DNA from 2 places in the Streptomyces sp. NPDC049887 genome. Region 2 is predicted to be linked to the other one. Evidence: riboswitches for the same ligand, from Rfam matches in the RefSeq annotation. Region 2 holds a riboswitch; the other holds the start of a gene.

The links. A riboswitch is a leader RNA that binds a small molecule or an ion and turns the genes downstream of it on or off. The one in region 2 is predicted to bind cyclic di-AMP.
Positions count from the first base shown of each region.
Region 1: it holds a riboswitch for cyclic di-AMP, as region 2 does, so the genes downstream of both, AB0J10_RS07800 (M23 family metallopeptidase) here and AB0J10_RS25365 (NlpC/P60 family protein) in region 2, are expected to answer to the same signal.

Region 1 covers NZ_JBFAMM010000005.1:10,072-15,427, reverse strand. Annotated here, with positions in the region: gene AB0J10_RS07815 (GNAT family N-acetyltransferase) at 1-1,264, opposite strand, end outside; gene AB0J10_RS07810 (HPr family phosphocarrier protein) at 1,440-1,721, shown strand; gene AB0J10_RS07805 (GntR family transcriptional regulator) at 1,870-2,547, opposite strand; gene AB0J10_RS07800 (M23 family metallopeptidase) at 2,722-3,495, opposite strand; cyclic di-AMP (ydaO/yuaA leader) riboswitch at 3,509-3,672, opposite strand; gene AB0J10_RS07795 (pitrilysin family protein) at 3,902-5,305, opposite strand; gene AB0J10_RS07790 (pitrilysin family protein) at 5,302-5,356, opposite strand, start outside.
Region 2 covers NZ_JBFAMM010000023.1:86,271-91,626, forward strand. Annotated here, with positions in the region: gene AB0J10_RS25355 (NlpC/P60 family protein) at 1-896, opposite strand, end outside; gene AB0J10_RS25360 (hypothetical protein) at 1,147-1,500, shown strand; gene AB0J10_RS25365 (NlpC/P60 family protein) at 1,614-2,780, opposite strand; cyclic di-AMP (ydaO/yuaA leader) riboswitch at 2,779-2,948, opposite strand; gene pcrA (DNA helicase PcrA) at 3,159-5,356, shown strand, end outside.

The DNA.
Region 1 (5,356 bases), on a different contig from region 2:
GGACGACGTCGGTGTCCGGGTCGTCGTACCAGTACTGGAGGATGTCGTTGCCGGACACGTCGGCCCGGTTGCCCGCGGAGACGAACGACGACAGCCCGGTGCCCCGCCGGTGCAGTCCGCTGAGGAGTGCTATGCCGATGGCGCCGGACTGGGTGAACAGCCCGGTCCGGCCGCGCGCGGGCGACTCCGGCGCGAGTGAGGCGTTGAGCCGCACGCCGTCCGCGGTGTTGATGATCCCGAACGCGTTCGGCCCGATGATCCGCATGCCGTACGAGCGCGCCTGGCGTACCAGTTCACGCTGCCGTTCCAGCCCTTCCGGGCCGCTCTCCGCGTACCCCGCGGCGAGCACGACGAGTCCCTGCACGCCGTGCTCGCCGCAGTCGGCGACGACCTCGGGCACGCGTTCGGCGGGGACGGCGACGACCGCCAGGTCCACGGGCTCGCCGGTCGCCGCGACGATCTCCCCCACCGAGCGGTGGGCGGCGACCCCGTCGATCTCGTCCATGTCGAGGACCAGCGAACGGTTCACCGCGTACGTGCGCCCGGTGTACCCGGCGTCGACCAGATTCCGCAGGACGGCTCGGCCCACCCCGCCGGGGGCACGACCGGCGCCGATCACCGCGACCGAGCGGGGTGCCAGGAGGCGCTGGACGGAGCGGGCCTCGGCCCGCTGTTCTCGGGCGCGCTGGACCGCGAGGGACCGGGCCGTCGGTTCGAGGTCGAGCGTGAGGTGGACGGAGCCGTCCTCGAAGCTGCGCCGCTGGGTGTATCCGGCGTCGGTGAAAACCTTGATCATTTTGTTGTTGGCGGGCAGCACCTCCGCCGCGAACCGTCTGATCCCGCGCTCCCGCGCGACGGCCGCGATGTGTTCCAGCAGGGTGGAGGCGACACCCCGACCCTGGTGGGCGTCCTGCACCAGGAAGGCGACCTCGGCCTCGTCCGCCGGGGCGGACGCCGGCAGGCCCTGCGCGTTGATGCGGTCGTAGCGGACGGTCGCGATGAACTGGCCGCCGACGGTCACCGCGAGACCCACCCGGTCCACGTAGTCGTGGTGCGTGAACCGGTGCACGTCCTTGGCAGACAGCCGTGGGTAGGGTGCGAAGAACCGGTAGTACTTGGACTCGTCCGAGACCTGTTCGTAGAAACTGACGAGCCGCTCGGCGTCCTCGGTGGTGATGGGCCTGATGTGCGCGGTGCCACCGTCACGCAGCACCACGTCGGCTTCCCAGTGGTCGGGGTAGGCGTGATCCGACGGGGTCTGCATGGGGCAAGGGTAAGGCTCCGGCACGGGTCGCGTTCCCCGAAGTGCGAGGGCAGGCTGGGAGGGCCGATCCCGGCCCCGCACGGGCCGGGGCCGGTGGCCGGGTACTCCGCACCCCATGAGAGACTGGTCTAGACAACCCGCCAACGCTTCCCGCTGAGACTCGAAGGGCACCACCATGGCTGAGCGCCGCGTCAATGTCGGCTGGGCCGAGGGCCTGCACGCCCGCCCCGCGTCCATCTTCGTTCGTGCCGCCACGGCTTCCGGCGTTCCGGTCACGATCGCCAAGGCCGGTGGCACCCCGGTCAACGCCGCCTCGATGCTCGCGGTGCTCGGCCTCGGCGCGCAGGGCGGCGAGGAGATCGTGCTCGCCTCGGACGCGGAGGGCGCGGAAGCCGCCCTGGAGCGTCTGGCGAAGCTCGTGGCCGAGGGCCTCGAGGAGCTTCCTGAGACCGTCTGAAACCGATGAATTCATGTGCGGGCCTCGGTGCCGGAGATTTCCGGCACCGAGGCCCGCACATTTCCCCCCGGAATTAGTCCTGGCTGTTTCTTCGGCAGCAGGAAAAGCCCCCGGCACGCAATGTCCCTCTTTGTATACGGCGCGAATGTTAAGTGCGGTCACCCGCCGTGTTTACGGAATGTTGCGAAACCCTCACGCCTGCGGGGATCCGCAGCCGGTGCGCACTCGTCGTCCGCTCGGCGTGCAGCGCGGTGAGCGCGCGGGCACGCTCGGCGTCGCCGCGCGCCACCGCGTCCACGATCGCCCCGTGCTCCGCCCACGCCTCGACGGGACGGACGGGCCGCTCGACCGCGTACATCCACGCGATCTTGTACCGGAGCTGGGTCAGCAACGCGGTGAGCCCCGGGCTCCCGCACGCCTGGGCCAGGGTCTCGTGGAACCAGGCGCCGAGCGAGCGCAGGTCCTCGCCCTGACCGCGCCTGGCCCGGTCCTGACCGAGTCTGACCAGCCCGCGCAACACCTTGAGGTGCGCCTCGGTGCGCCGCTGGGCGGCCCGGGCTGCACCCAGGGGCTCCAGCAGCAGCCGGATCTCCAGCAGGTCGGCGGCCTCCTGCTCGGTGGGCTCGGCCACGCACGCTCCGGCGTGCCTGCGGGTGACGACGAAACCCTCCGACTCAAGGGTGCGCAGCGCCTCCCGGACCGGGACGCGCGAGACGCCGTAGCGTCGCGCCAGCTGCTCCTCGGTGAGGCGGCTGCCGCGCTCGAACACACCGGAGACGATGTCGTCGCGGATCGCCGTGCACACCGAGCGCGCGGGAATGCGCATACCGAACCTCCGCTTTAATCGCCGCGAAACCCCGTCGAGCGACGTCTGTTTCGGTGACTCTATGGCAGGTGGCCGGAATTTCCGAAGACCCATGGTAATTCATGGATATCTTTTGGCCTGAATACGCCGAAAGCCCCGGCTCGGAGGGGAGCCGGGGCCGGAGGCGAGTGCGCGTCAGACGCGGACACCGTGCGAGCGGAGGTACGAGACCGGGTCGATGTCCGAGCCGTAGTCCTCGCCGGTGCGGGCCTCGAAGTGGAGGTGCGGACCGGAGGAGTTCCCGGTCGATCCGGAGAGGCCGATCTGCTGACCCGGAGTGACCTGCTGGCCGACCGAGACGCTGATCGAGGACAGGTGTCCGTACTGCGTGTAGGTGCCGTCGTGCATGCGCAGGACGACGTTGTTGCCGTAGGCGCCGCCCCAGCCGGCCTCCACGACGGTGCCCATGCCGACGGCGACGACCTCGGTGCCGGAGGCGGCGTGGAAGTCGACGCCGGTGTGGCTGCCGGACGACCACTGGGCGCCCCCGGCGTGGTAGTCGGTGCTCACATAGGAGCCGGCGACCGGGAGCGTGTACGTCATCAGCCGCTTGCGCTCGGCCTCACGGGCGGCACGCTCCGCGGCGTCACGGGCGGCCTTCACCCGGATCTCGGCCTTGCGCTTGGCCTCGGCCTCGGCCTTCTCCTGGGCGGCGACCAGGGCGGCCTCCTGCTGCTGGGCCTCCGCCTGGGCGTCGATCTGTTCGGCGAGCGAGTCGGCTGCGACGGCCTGGGTCAGGCCGGTGTCCTCGACGGGGGCGGAGACGTCGGCCTCGGCGGCGAAGGCCGGGGAGGCGAGAGTGCCGATGACGCCGGTGGTGGCGATGGCCGCGACGGAGGCGACGCCCGCGCTCTTGCGCGACAGGCGGCTCGGACCACGGTGCTTCCCGGTGGCACGGGTGAACGCCATGAAGTGGCTGATCCTTTCCTTCCTTCTCGCCTACCGGGTTAGCTGACGGGTTCGGAGCAGGAAGGTCTCCTACGGGCCCCTCCGCGCGGCGGCGAAGGCACCCGATTCACCCCAGGGGACATATGGGTCCCCGGCTCCCCAGGCTCGCGCCGGACGGGGACTCGGCGATGGCTGCCCGATGCCGCGGGTGCGGCGCGTGCAATTGGCGGACAGCGCAGAAGACGCTAAGCCGATCTTCGCCCAATCACCAAACAGACACGGATCTTTGTAGTGCACGCCACAGGGCAGACACCACTCCTCCCCATCAAACCGGACATAGGGGGAGGCCGTTCCGGGTACGTGAACGGGCCCCGCCGGCGTGAAACCGACGAGGCCCGTAGACGTGCCCCGGAGCGCGGGCGGTCAATCAGCCCGTGACAACGGTCACTTCACCGATTCCGAGCGCCCGGACGGGCTCCTCGATCTCGGAGGCGTCCCCGACGAGGACCGTGACGAGCCGGTCCACGGGGAAGGCGTTGACGACCGCGGCGGTCGCCTCCACCGTGCCGGTCCCGGCCAGCCGCGCGTACAACTGGGCCTGGTAGTCGTCCGGGAGCCCCTGCTCGACCTGGTCGGCCAGCGTGCCCGCCACGGAGGCGGCCGTCTCGTACTTCAGCGGCGCCACGCCCACCAGGTTCTGCACGGCGACATCGCGCTCCGTGTCCGTCAGGCCCTCCGCTGCGAGGACGCGCAGCACCTCGAAGAGGTCGGCGAGAGCGGGACCGGTGTGCGGGGTGTCGACCGAGCCGCTGATGGCGAGCATCGAGGCGCCGGAGGCCCCGCCCGGCGACGCCGGGGTGTCCGAACGCAGCACCTGGCCGAAGGCCCGTACGCCGTAGGTGTAGCCCTTCTCCTCGCGCAGCACGCGGTCCAGGCGCGAGGTGAGCGTGCCGCCGAGGCAGTACGTGCCCAGGACCTGGGCGGGCCAGACCCGGTCGTGACGGTCGGGGCCGATCCGGCCGATCAGCAACTGGGTCTGCACGGCGCCGGGTCGGTCGACGATGACGACGCGGCCCGTGTCGTCGGCGGTGATCGGCGGCATCGGGCGGCTCTCGGCCGAGTCGCCCGTCCAGGCGCCGAGCGTGTCGGTCAGCACGGCGTCCAGGTCCACCCCTTCGAGGTCACCGACGACCACGACCGTGGCCGTGGCCGGGCGGACGTGCGCCTCGTAGAAGGCCCGGACCGCGGCGGAGTCGATGCGCTCGACGGTCTCCTCCGTGCCCTGCCGCGGCCGCGACATCCGTGAGGACGGCGGGAACAGTTGCCGGGAGAGCTCCTTCGCCGCCCGGCGGGCCGGGTTCGCCGTCTCGTGGGGGATCTCGTCCAGCCGGTTGCGCACGAGCCGCTCGACCTCGCTGTCGGCGAACAGCGGGGCGCGCAGCGCCTCGGCGAGCAGGCCGAGGGCCTTCGGCAGCCGCGAGACCGGCACCTCCAGGGAGATCCGCACCCCCGGGTGGTCGGCGTGCGAGTCGAGCGTGGCGCCGCAGCGCTCCAGCTCCGCGGCGAACTCCTCGGCCGAGTGCTTGTCCGTGCCCTCGGACAGTGCGCGGGCCATGATCGTGGCGACACCGTCCAGCCCCTCGGGCTCGGCGTCCAGCGGAGCGTCGAGGAAGATCTCCACGGCCACGACCTGCTGTCCGGGACGGTGGCAGCGCAGCACGGTCAGCCCGTTGCCGAGCGTGCCCCGCTCGGGGGCGGGAAAGGCCCAGGGCCTGGCCTCGCCGGGCTGCGGCTGCGGATGGAGGTCCATGGTCACGGCAGCGTCGGTCACTGGTCCGTCCCCTCTGCGTCGTCGTTGTCCTCGGCGTTCCCGGCGTCGGCT
Region 2 (5,356 bases):
GCCAGCCGGGACCTCGGAACCCGCTGCCCCGCGTCGATCTGGCTGTACGTGGTGCGCGGCAGCGCCACCCCGGCGGAGCGCCAGGCGGCCTGGGTCAGCCCCGAGCAGTCGAAGGCGGACGGCCCCGTCGCGCCCCAGACGTAGGGCTTGCCGAGGGCCCCGTACGCGTAGGCGACGGCCTGTGCGGCACGGGGGTTGGGCGCGGCGACGGCGGGTCCGGTGCGGACCGTGCCGCGGTCCGCGCGGCCCGCGGCGGTGCCGTCCCGCCCGGCGTGGGCCGCGCGCTCTTCGGCGGTGAGTCGCGCCAGCAGGGCCTGGGCCGCGGCCAGCTTCTTCCGCACCACCGCGCGGTGGTGGGCCACGCGGGCCCGCTGCTCCTCGAACTCGGCCAGCCGCTCACCGGCCTCGGCGCGCACCTGCTCGAGCTCTCTCGTCTGCCGCCGCAGCGCGGCGAGGGCCGCGGTCCGGCGGTCACCGACCCGCTCGGTCAGCTCGGCGCCCGCGAGGTACCGCGCGGGGTCGGAGTCGAGGACGAGCCGCAGGGCGGGATCGAGGCCGCCCGCCCGGTACTGCGCCCTCGCGAAGGAACCCAGCGCGTCGCGGGAGGCGTTCAGGCGCTCCGTGCGCCGGGCGGCCTCGTCGCGGAGTTCCCCGGCCTCCCTCAGCGCCGTATCGGCCTTCTCCTTCGCCCCGTTGTACTTCTCGGTCTCGGCCTCCGCTTCCTGGTACAGCCGGTCGGCTCCGGCCCGGACCTCGTCCGCGGTGGGCACCGGCTCGGCCTGCGCGGCGCCCTCGAAGGCGGTGGTGGTGGCCGCACCGGCGAGCGCGAGAGTGGCGGAGAGGCGTGCGGCGGTGCCGGGAAGCGTGCGCTGCCTGGGCTTGCGGTGCGCTGCCACGAGGGCCTGTCCTTCCGTAGGGGCCCGCCGGTACGGGGACCGGCGGCGGACCGCACAGGGGGAGCGGCCCGCCACCGGCTCTTCCGGCGGGGGCGGCCGGCGGCCGTCCGGGTGCGGACGGTGGTGGAGCCGACCACCTGGGTGAGGACGCTAGAGCTCTCGGTCACCGCGAAGTGGCGCCATGAACGGAATTGGCATGAGAAGGACCGCGTGGGTTCGCTTTGGGACCGTCCGGCTAGGCTCCGGTGCCATGGACGTACTCATCAATGTCTTCGTCGCCCTTCACATCATCGGCATCGCCGCGCTGCTCGGCGGTTTCCTCACGCAGATGAAGGCGATGGGGGCGGGGGCGGCGCGCTTCACGCCCGGGATGCTGCACGGCGCGCTGACCATGCTGGTGACGGGTGTGGCGCTGGTGGGACTGAACCAGGCGGACGGCCAGCCCGTGAACAACCTCAAGATCGGTATCAAGCTCGCCGTGCTCGTGGTGATCCTGGCGCTCGTCTACGTCAAGCGGGACGAGGAGACCGTGGACAAGGGGGTGTTCGCGGCGGTCGGCGGCCTGACCCTGGCGAACGTCCTCATCGCGACCCTGTGGACCTGAGTGGTCCGGGCCCGTGCACGGCTCGCGCCGCAACCCCCTGTCCCGAAGGGCGTCGCGGCGCGAGTGCGTGACTCCGTGGGGCGGTTGTCGTGGGTCACCGGCCCGCGAGAACGCTACGCGGGCCGGACGCTGCCGTGGATCGGCATGTAGTAGATCGACTCCTCGCGGACGTTCGCGCCCGGCTTGGGGGCGTGGATCATCTTGCCGTCGCCGATGTAGATCCCGACGTGGCTGATGTCGTCGTAGAAGAAGACCAGGTCGCCCGGGAGCAGATCGGCCGTCGCCACGCTCTGTCCGGCCTTCACCTGGTCCCAGGTCGTCCGGGGGAGGTCGACGCCCGCCGCGCGCCAGGCGGCCTGGGTGAGCCCGGAGCAGTCGAACGAGCTCGGGCCCGTCGCGCCCCAGACGTACGGCTTGCCGATCTGGGCGCGCGCGAAGGACAGCACCTTCTCGGCCTTGGCCGCGTACGTGCCGCCGGTCGTTCCGGAGGTCGTCCCCGTACCCGAGCCGGATTCCGCGCCGGTGCCCGTCTGTTCGCGCTCCTGCCGCTCACGCTCCTGGAGCTGCCGTTCGGCCTCGGCCTCGGCTTCCGCCTTGGCCCTCGCCTCGGCCTTCCGGCGGGCCTCCTCCTCCTTCTTGCGCTCGAGTTCGGCGAGCCGGGCCCGCTCCTCTGCGGTCAGCTGCGACAGCAGCTCCCGCGCCTCGGCGAGCTTCTTCTGGACGGCCTGCTTCCTGGCGCGCAGCGACTCCTGTGAGTCCGTGAGGGTCTCCAGGCTCCGGGTGGCCTGGGCGCGCTGCTTCGCCGCCTCGGCCCGCTGGGTCTCGTAGTCGGCGATGGCGCCGCGCTGCTGCTCGGTCAGCCGGTCCATCAGTTGTGTCTGGTCGGCGTAGGACTGCGGGTTGTCGGCGAAGAGCAGTGCGGCGGTCGGGGTGACGGCGCCGGTGCGGTACTGGGCGGCCGCGTAGCTGCCGAGGGCGCGCCGGGACTCGTTGAGCGCCTCCGTGCGCTCGGCGGCCTCGTCGAGGGCCCGGTCCACCTTGCGGCGCTGCTGTTCGGCGGACTCCTTCGCCTTGTTGTACTCCTGGGTCGACGAACCCGCCTGGCGGTAGAGGTCGTCGACCTTCTTCTGGACTTCTTCGATGCTGGGCTTCGGGTCGGCTGTCGCATTCTGGGCCGAGAGGAGCGAGACCCCCGCTATCGCGGCCGTCGTGAACCCGACGGCAGGTGTGTTCGTACGTGTGCGGCTGCGCGGCTTGCGGTGCGACGCCAAGGCCGGCATCTCCTTCCGTGGAACGCCTACCGGGTTAGCTGTCGGGTTCGGACGGAACGGAAGGTTTGCCCTACGGACCAGGTGAAACCAGGCCCGATTCACCCCGGTTGTGCTTTCTGAGTGGGTCCCCGGTTCCGAAGTCCTCTGTGAGGAGCACGGATTCGGCGCGGCTGCCCGGCCGACGTGGTTCGTCGAAGGGGGTACGGGCCGCCTGGGCGAGCACGCTAGCCAAAGTGTGGTGCTGCTGTGAAGGAGAGTGGTCGATATGCCCGATACATTTTCGTGACCTTGGCGCTATGTGTCCGTGTCATGACTGGAGGTGTCCGATGGTGATTCCCGCGAAGGCGGCGGCGGGCTGTCCGTGGGGCCGCCTAGACTCGGAGAGCGATGAGCAGCCTCTTTGACGACAGTTTCCTGGCGGACCTCCAGCGCACCCCGGCCCCGGAGGACCCCCCGCCACCGGAGGACGACGAGCACCTGCCCGCGGACGAGGTCCCGCACGACCTCTTCGAGGGCAGGTTCGACGTGCCCCCGTCCGGGGACGCCCACTACCGCAACGGGGCCCCGCGCCCCGTCATCGACCCGGCGGCCCTGCTCGACGGGCTGAACGAGCAGCAGCGCGCCGCCGTCGTCCACACGGGATCGCCGCTGCTCATCGTCGCCGGCGCCGGCTCCGGCAAGACCCGGGTGCTGACCCACCGGATCGCCCATCTGCTGGCGACCCGCGACGTCCACCCCGGCCAGATACTGGCCATCACCTTCACCAACAAGGCCGCGGGCGAGATGAAGGAGCGCGTCGAGCAGCTCGTCGGCCCACGCGCCCGCGCCATGTGGGTCTCCACCTTCCACAGCGCGTGCGTCCGCATACTGCGCCGGGAGAGCAAGAGGCTCGGCTTCACGTCGTCCTTCTCGATCTACGACGCCGCCGACTCCAAGCGGCTGATGGCACTGGTCTGCCGCGATCTGGACCTCGACCCGAAGCGGTACCCGCCGAAGTCGTTCAGTGCCAAGATCTCGAACCTGAAGAACGAGCTGATCGACGAGGAGACCTTCGCCGACCGGGTTGGTGGGGGGACCGCCCAGGCCGAAGGCTCCGGGGGAGGTTTCGAGAAGACGCTGGCCGAGGCGTACCGGATGTACCAGGCACGCCTCCGCGAGGCCAACGCGCTGGACTTCGACGACATCATCATGACCACGGTCCATCTGCTCCAGGCGTTCCCGGACGTCGCCGAGCACTACAGGCGCCGGTTCCGCCATGTCCTGGTCGACGAGTACCAGGACACCAACCACGCCCAGTACACGCTCGTGCGCGAGCTGGTCGGGACGGGCTACGACGACCTCGGCCCCGCCGAGCTGTGCGTGGTGGGCGACGCCGACCAGTCGATCTACGCGTTCCGCGGCGCCACGATCCGCAACATCCTCCAGTTCGAGGAGGACTACCCGGACGCGACCACGATCCTGCTCGAGCAGAACTACCGCTCGTCCCAGACGATCCTCTCCGCCGCCAACGCCGTGATCGAGCGCAACGAGAGCCGTCGTCCCAAGAACCTGTGGACGAACGCGGGCGCCGGAGCGCACATCACCGGCTACGTCGCGGACACCGAGCACGACGAGGCCCAGTTCGTCGCCGACGAGATCGACCGGCTGACGGACGCGGGCGAGGCCAGGGCCGGGGACGTTGCGGTCTTCTACCGGACCAACGCCCAGTCCCGTGTCTTCGAGGAGATCTTCATCCGCGTCGGCCTGCCGTACAAGGTCGTCGGCGGGGTGCGCTTCTACGAACGCAAGGAGGTCCGCGACGTCCTCGCGTACCTCCGGGTCCTCGCCAACCCCGAGGACAACGTGCCGCTGCGGCGGATCCTGAACGTCCCGAAGCGCGGCATCGGCGAGCGCGCCGAGGCGATGGTCGACGCGCTCGCCCTGCGGGAGAGGATCACGTTCCCGCAGGCGCTGCGCCGCGTCGACGAGGCGTACGGCATGGCCGCGCGCTCCGCCAACGCCGTGAAGCGCTTCAACACGCTCATGGAGGAGCTGCGCACGATCGTCGACTCGGGCGCGGGTCCCGCGGTCGTGCTGGAGGCCGTGCTGGAGCGGACCGGCTACCTCGCCGAACTGCAGGCATCCACCGACCCCCAGGACGAGACCCGTATCGAGAACCTCCAGGAACTCGCTGCGGTGGCCCTGGAGTTCGAGCAGGATCGGGGCGCCGAGGAGGGGACGGGCACGCTCGCCGAGTTCCTGGAGCAGGTCGCGCTGGTCGCCGACTCCGACCAGATCCCCGACGAGGACGAGGAGGGCAGCGGCGTCATCACGCTGATGACCCTGCACACGGCGAAGGGCCTGGAGTTCCCCGTCGTGTTCCTCACCGGCATGGAGGACGGCGTCTTCCCGCACATGCGGGCGCTCGGTCAGACCAAGGAGCTGGAGGAGGAGCGCCGTCTGGCGTACGTGGGGATCACCCGTGCCCGCGAGCGCCTCTACCTGACGCGTTCATCGATGCGCAGCGCCTGGGGTCAGCCCGCCTACAACCCGCCCTCGCGCTTCCTCGAGGAGATCCCGGACGCTCACCTGCAGTGGAAGCGGAC